3 regions of the Idiomarina loihiensis L2TR genome follow, and region 3 is predicted to be linked to each of the others. Evidence: predicted binding sites of a transcription regulator. Region 3 holds the regulator's gene; each other region holds the start of a gene.
The links. The regulator ArgR, encoded in region 3, controls arginine synthesis, uptake and breakdown. The targets are predictions, from matches to a motif close to ANTGAATANNTATTCANT.
Positions count from the first base shown of each region.

Region 1 (2,276 bases), 850 kb from region 3:
CTGATTTTTATATTCATATGAGTGACATTACCTGTCTGGTTCTGCGCCTTAAACACAATTCGACACCCGGCAGAAGAGATATCGACGATAACACCACTGGCCAATTTCTTTTTAGCGTTAGTCTGGCTGCCGTCAGCAGTAACATCAACTGGAATGTGTGTTCGAACCCTCCGCTGTGCGCGTAGTGCGCGATTCTCAATTTCTTTCGGATAATCCAGATACAGCAACCTGAACGGGATATTTGAGACGGCCCGGATCTTTGTTTTAAACGCCAGGCATTCACCCGCTTCTCCCTCTAAAACCAAGCGAACAATAACCGGGTTGCCTTCATATAACACATCGGCATAGCTGCCGTCAGTGCGTGGATTCGGCTGTTTTAACAATAAATAGTTACCGGTATCAAAGCCCACAACCTGAAGTTTTGTACGTACCTTGGTCGCCGAAGAAAACTCAACATCAATTATGTCGCCCGGACGTAAGTAGGTAAGCTTTAACTGTGGTTGAGATGAGGCGTTCAGGGGCAGAGTCTGATTTTCCATAACGTCTTTTCCAGCCGAACATTTATTCAATAATTCAGGCTAAATTAACACCAATTGAAAATCAATGTAATTCTGCGTAGTTAAATGTTAATTCAGGGGGTACATTTCTTCTGCGCTAAAAAATAATGACTAAAGATTCATAGTTTCAGCATGCATTAGCATAACTATTCGTATCTTATGCAAGAAAAGCGTAAACCCTCGGGATTAGGGATTTATAACCGAATTATCACAGACAAACTGCACAAATTTTGGCATAATAGCCGGCTACTTTTAGAGATGAATTTGTTGACACCTTTGTTAACTCGCTAAGGCGATAAGGACGAGAGTAATGACAGACAATAAGACAGTAAACCGTGAAATGTTTAATGATGTAATGGTTCCAAACTACAACCCGGCATCGATGATTCCAGTTAAAGGAGAAGGTGCTCGTGTTTGGGATCAAGAAGGTCGTGAGTATGTCGACTTTGCCGGTGGTATCGCTGTGAACTGTCTTGGTCATTGCCACCCAGCGATGGTGTCAGCCCTACAGGAACAGAGCCAGAAGCTGTGGCATCTAAGTAATGTTTTTACCAACGAACCGGCAATTCGTCTGGCGAAGAAATTAACCGAAGCCACCTTTGCTGATCGCGTTTACTACGCTAACTCAGGTGCTGAAGCCAACGAAGCGGCATTAAAGTTGGCGCGTCGCTGGGCAATTGAAAAGCACGGTGAGCATAAGCAACAAATTATTGCTTTTACCAAAGGTTTCCACGGACGCACCTTCTTTACCGTAACCGTGGGTGGCCAGCCAGCCTACTCTGACGGTTTTGGTCCAAAACCTGGTGCTATTGAGCATGTGGATTACAACAACATCGACGCGCTTAAGGAACTGATTTCCGACAAAACTTGCGCGGTAATGATGGAGCCATTGCAAGGTGAAGGCGGCGTAGTAAGCCCTGACGTGGAATTCGTGAAGGCGGTACGTGAACTGTGTAATGAAAACGACGCGTTATTGATTTTTGATGAAGTACAAACAGGCTTTGGCCGTACCGGTAGCCTCTATGCTTATGAACAGCTGGGCGTAACGCCGGATATTCTGACTTCAGCCAAGGCTTTAGGCGGTGGTTTCCCTATTGGCGCTATGCTGACAACAACGGAAATTGCTGAGCATCTTAAACCTGGTACTCACGGTAGTACTTACGGCGGTAACCCACTGGCATGTGCTGTATCAGAAGCGGTATTTGATGTTGTGAATACGAAAGAAACGCTGGACGGCGTGAAGCAACGTGAGCAGTGGTTCAAAGAGCAACTGGCCGCAATTAACGAAAAATATAACGTGTTCAGCGAAATTCGAGGTCAGGGCTTATTACTTGGCGCGGCAATGAATAAAGAGTACGAAGGGCGTGCGCGCGACTTCTTGCTGGCCGGTCAGGAGCATGGCGTGATGGTACTGATTGCCGGTGCTAATGTGGTGCGTTTTACCCCGTCACTGGTTATTTCTGAAGAAGACATTAAAGAAGGCCTGCAGCGCTTTGAAAAAGCTGTTGCTCAGGTCGTCGGTCAATAACTGAGGCTGTTTTATGTTGCTAATCAGACCCATTAAGCCGTCAGATTACGAAGCGTTATATCAGTGCGCGATTGAATCCGGTCATGGTTTTACTTCCTTACCGGTAGACCAGTCGCTGCTGGAGCGCCGCATTAATGCGGCGCAAAAAGCATTCGCTAAAGACACCGTTGAAACACCGGGCGATGAAAGCT
Region 1 covers NC_006512.1:2,482,742-2,485,017, reverse strand. Annotated here, with positions in the region: gene IL_RS11920 (flagellar brake domain-containing protein) at 1-539, opposite strand, end outside; gene IL_RS11915 (aspartate aminotransferase family protein) at 868-2,085, shown strand; gene astA (arginine N-succinyltransferase) at 2,099-2,276, shown strand, end outside.
Region 1: IL_RS11915 (aspartate aminotransferase family protein) is a predicted target of ArgR. The motif match lies at 664-681, and genes of this name have one in related genera.

Region 2 (2,276 bases), 660 kb from region 3:
TTTGCTCCATGACTTTGGGTATTTTTCCGGGTGAGATGTGTACCAGTATATGTAACTGCCCCACCAGATAATGAGAGGCTTGTTTGAAACTTATTTGATTCGGCTCAATATGCTTCAGGCTATAGGCCATTTGCGCCATCATATACCGCAATAAGTTATAAGCGACCAGCATGCCCCACAACTCCTGCTCAACCAGGTCAGGCCGTTTGCTGCGCAGGGTCAGCTCACTCTTCAGCATATATTGTTTCATTTCACGGTAAGCCTGCTCGATTTCCCAGCGATGAGCATATAAGTCAACGATATCGGCTTCAGGATAACGCATCGTGTCTGTCATTGAGGTTAATATCGCAACCTCTTTTTTAGCTATTTTCTTACACACTAAACGCGCCTGAACAGTGTCCGGTGCATTATCCCACTTCTTCTTAGCTTGTGGTGAGAGCCTAATTTCTACCAATTTGTCCGTGTCGCTAAAAGACTTCTTGACAGAGTATTGTGCGCCTTTTCTGAGGGGAATAAGCCAATGGCGCTCCTCACCGGCACGATGCCATTGATCCAGTAAACCCAGCGCATAAAACCCTTTATCGAACAGCGTCAGTGAGTGGTCCGGCGTCTGTTCAATCAGCCGGGCTGCCAGGTCTACTTCACTAACCTCTGCAATACTGCCGAACTCCGTCGAGGTGACTAAATGGCTGCTTACTTCCATTTGATTCACCATCCGAATTTGAGGATAGTCGGATTCAGCCCGCTGGTTAGCCGTTCGCCCATAGGAAGCATCATTCTCCGGTGTGTCCGGTGTACGCCAGACGGTGCCGTCGACAGCCAGAACCGATAGATTATTCCAGTGAGAAAGCGGTAGTTTATCGAACCACAGCTCATTAGTGAGCTCAAACATACGCTTCATAACATTAGCCCCCAAACGCTGACGAGCCTGAACTACGGCACTCGGCGCAACGTAAGGTCTTTTGCCGGGCAACATTAAATCAAGGTGTGAAACGAGCTGACGCATCGGCATTTCCCGAAATAATGCCATTCCTACGACCGCCCAGACCATAAAGTCCATTGGCAAACGGCGTTTGCGTACCGTTGTAACGCCCGCGTCTTCAAGGCATTGTTCGATTAACTCAGGCTCCAGCAGATCCGGTAGTTTACTAAAATCATCCGGCGTAAACTCCTGCAGTTGGTCCAGTGCTTGACTCAGAAACATAAAAAATCCGTAGTTAGAAAACCTAACTACGGATTTTGAAGTCTCTGCCGGATCGGTCAACCGATCGCTAAAATTTTTCTTAACTGATCGGCATTATCCTTCGGGAGCCTTTTTACTTTTTGTCTATACAACATATTTGTAACAATAATAGCCCCAGTGCCTACCGAAGCTGATGCCTGCATGGTAATCTAGCTTTATTGAATAATTATTCGAGTGGTATAAGCATGGGACTTTATGATCCAGCTGATGTCCGTGATAACTGCGGCTTCGGCCTTATCGCTGATATTAATGGCGAAGCTCAGCAAGGTTTAATTTCTACCGCAGTAAAAGCGCTGGACCGTATGCAACATCGTGGTGGTATTGGTGCCGACGGTAAAACCGGAGATGGCTGCGGACTACTACTGCAAATGCCCGAGCAGTTTTTCCGCCAGTACGCAGAAACTCAAGGTTGGCAGCTCAGTAAGAAATTCGCTGTCGGTATGGTATTTTTTAGTCGCGATAAGGATAAGCGCGAGTCTGCCCGCCACCTTATTGAGCAAGAGCTTCAACGAGAGACTTTAGCGGTCACTGGCTGGCGTAAAGTTCCGGTCAACAACCAAGTACTGGGTGAAGGCGCTAAATCGTCTGAGCCGGTTATTGAGCAGGTTCTGGTGTCGGCTCCGCCGGGCTGGCGTAAAAAAGATTTGGAAAGACGCTTGTATATGGCGCGTAGACGCGTCGAAAAGCTGATGCCTAATCAGGATGAGCTCTATATTTCCTCGTTGTCGAGTCTGGTCTTAGTCTATAAAGGCCTGATGATGGCAGCTGACTTGCCGGCTTATTACACTGACTTAGCCGATGCCGAAATGAAAACCTCTATTTGTGTTTTCCATCAGCGCTTTTCTACTAATACGGAACCGCGCTGGCCGCTGGCTCAGCCGTTCCGGTTCCTTGCCCACAACGGCGAAATTAATACTATACGCGGGAATCGACAGTGGACGCAGGCAAGAGCTTATAAATTCCAGACCCCCTTACTGCCTGACTTACAGGACGCAAAGCCACTGGTGGGACTGTCAGGCTCCGATTCTGCGTC
Region 2 covers NC_006512.1:1,160,372-1,162,647, reverse strand. Annotated here, with positions in the region: gene IL_RS05510 (IS4-like element ISIlo1 family transposase) at 1-1,204, opposite strand, end outside; gene gltB (glutamate synthase large subunit) at 1,429-2,276, shown strand, end outside.
Region 2: gltB (glutamate synthase large subunit) is a predicted target of ArgR. The motif match lies at 1,401-1,418, and genes of this name have one in related genera.

Region 3 (2,276 bases):
TCAGCAGTGACAAGGCAAAGCGTGCTGCTGCCTGACCCATAGAAAGGGTTGCTGAACCGCCGCCAGCTTTGGCTTCGACAACTTCAGTACCGGCATTCTGGATACGGTGAGTTAAGTCTTTGATTTCTTGCTCTGTAAACTCAACGCCTTCAACCTGAGACAGCAATGGCAAAATGGTTGTGCCGCTATGCCCACCGATAACTGGTACATTAACGTTTTCCGGGTTCAGACCACGCAACTCACCAACAAAGGCTTCTGAACGGATAACGTCCAGCGTAGTAACACCGAACAGTTTACGCTTATCGTAGCAGCCTGCTTTTTTCAGGACTTCGGCAGCGATTGGAACCGTGGTGTTTACTGGGTTAGTAATGATGCCAACACAGGCGTTAGGGCAGTTGTCTGCAACGCCTTGCACTAGGTTTTTAACGATGCCGGCGTTCATGTTGAACAGGTCAGAGCGATCCATACCCGGCTTACGTGGTACGCCGGCAGGAATCAATACGATGTCGCTGCCAACTAATGCTGATGCTAAGTCGTCTTTACCGAAGCCTGTTACTTTTACGTCGGTAGGGATATGACTTAAGTCAACCGCCACACCTGGAACTACTGGCGCAACGTCATACAACGATAATTCTGAACCTGCTGGTAATTGGGTTTTCAGAAGTAATGACAATGCCTGGCCGATACCACCGGCCGCACCTAATACGGCTACTTTCATCTCAGACTCCGTTTTTGTTGGTCAATTTAAACTGCTTAAAAATGCAGGATTTGGGGCAAAACTGTACTCCTATATCAATAAAAATACAACTTTGCGCGATACACATTCAGCACTCGAATAGCGCATCTTTATGCAGTACACTGTCTATTATTATAGCACGTAAACAGCATAGGAATTTGACACTCACATGGTGCAGGACACGTTACTCGAAGCTTTTAAAACTTTGCTCCGCGAAGAGCGTTACGGCTCTCAGGGAGAAATTGTTAACGCCTTAAAAGCCGAGGGCTTTGATAACATTAGCCAGTCTAAAGTGTCGCGCATGCTGAGTAAGCAAGGAGCGGTTCGTACCCGCAATGCGAAACAGGAAATGGTCTACTGTTTACCGCCTGATTTAGCCGTGCCTTCCACCCGGGCACCATTAAGCCAGCTTGTACTGGATATTCAGCATAATGATGTGATGGTCATTATTCGCACAAGCCCGGGCGCCGCCCAGTTAATTGCGCGGTTGCTGGATTCGGTCGGTAAAAAGGAAGGCGTACTTGGTACTATTGCTGGTGACGACACGATTTTTATTGCACCGCTTAAAGTTGCTGATATTGAATTCACTCTGCGAAAAGTACGCGAGCTGTTTGCGAATCAGGCGGTACTGCCCTCTTCATAGTCAGCTATGTCGTCGGCAACTTCTTTGTTCGCTTCCATAAAGCGCATTGAAGGAACAAAAAAACCTGAGCTGGACACGGCTTGTGAGTAATCTAGTAAAGGGTCGTAAGCTCCCTGTTCGTCGGCGTAATAACGGTTCTTTAGCCACTGAACAACCATTTTAGGCGAATGGCTAAAATACATTGCCAGAAGCCCCTGTTCGCGCAAGTCGCCCCAGGGCATATTCTGCCGCAATAGTGGAATAGGCTGTTCGCTACTATCAATTAAGCGACTTTTCGCAGCGTGAGTGACACCTTCGATTTTGGCTTCTGATAAACGTTCACCAGATACTTTCTCGCGTCCCATTAGCAGCTCCTGCTTTTCAGGGCCTAAGTAGTCCCAACGACGCAAGTCATGCCGAAACTTCTGTACGAATAAGTAGCTGCCGTCGACAAAGTCCGCATCGTCCTGCGCCTCAACTAAAGCGACATTACGCTTGCGCATACCCCGCGGGTTATCCGGCGCATCGATAAAGCCGGTTAAGTCGCGGCCGTCCAGATAACGAAAGGAACGGATTTGCTCAGCCACTTCAATGTCGTAGCCAAACCATTCCATTAACGTGCGTCCCGCCAAGTAGTTAGCGTCAAAACGATCACAACGAATCTGTATAACAAGATCATAGGGGTGTCTTGGCGCTTCACGGTCGCCATCGCTGAGCTCGGGAAAAGCCTGCAAGTGAAGCGGTCGCTTATGCGGATAAAGAATATCCCAGTAGTCCGCCCCTATGCCAACAAAGCCTGTTAACATGCCTTCAGAGAAACGGGCGTCAAGATCGCGTAAAATTGCTGGAAAACGAGCTAACTTGCGACGTAAACTTTCAACGTCGTCGCTCATGACATGACAAAACAACGTCAGACCA
Region 3 covers NC_006512.1:495,954-498,229, reverse strand. Annotated here, with positions in the region: gene mdh (malate dehydrogenase) at 1-718, opposite strand, end outside; gene argR (transcriptional regulator ArgR) at 906-1,379, shown strand; gene IL_RS02385 (Dyp-type peroxidase) at 1,355-2,276, opposite strand, start outside.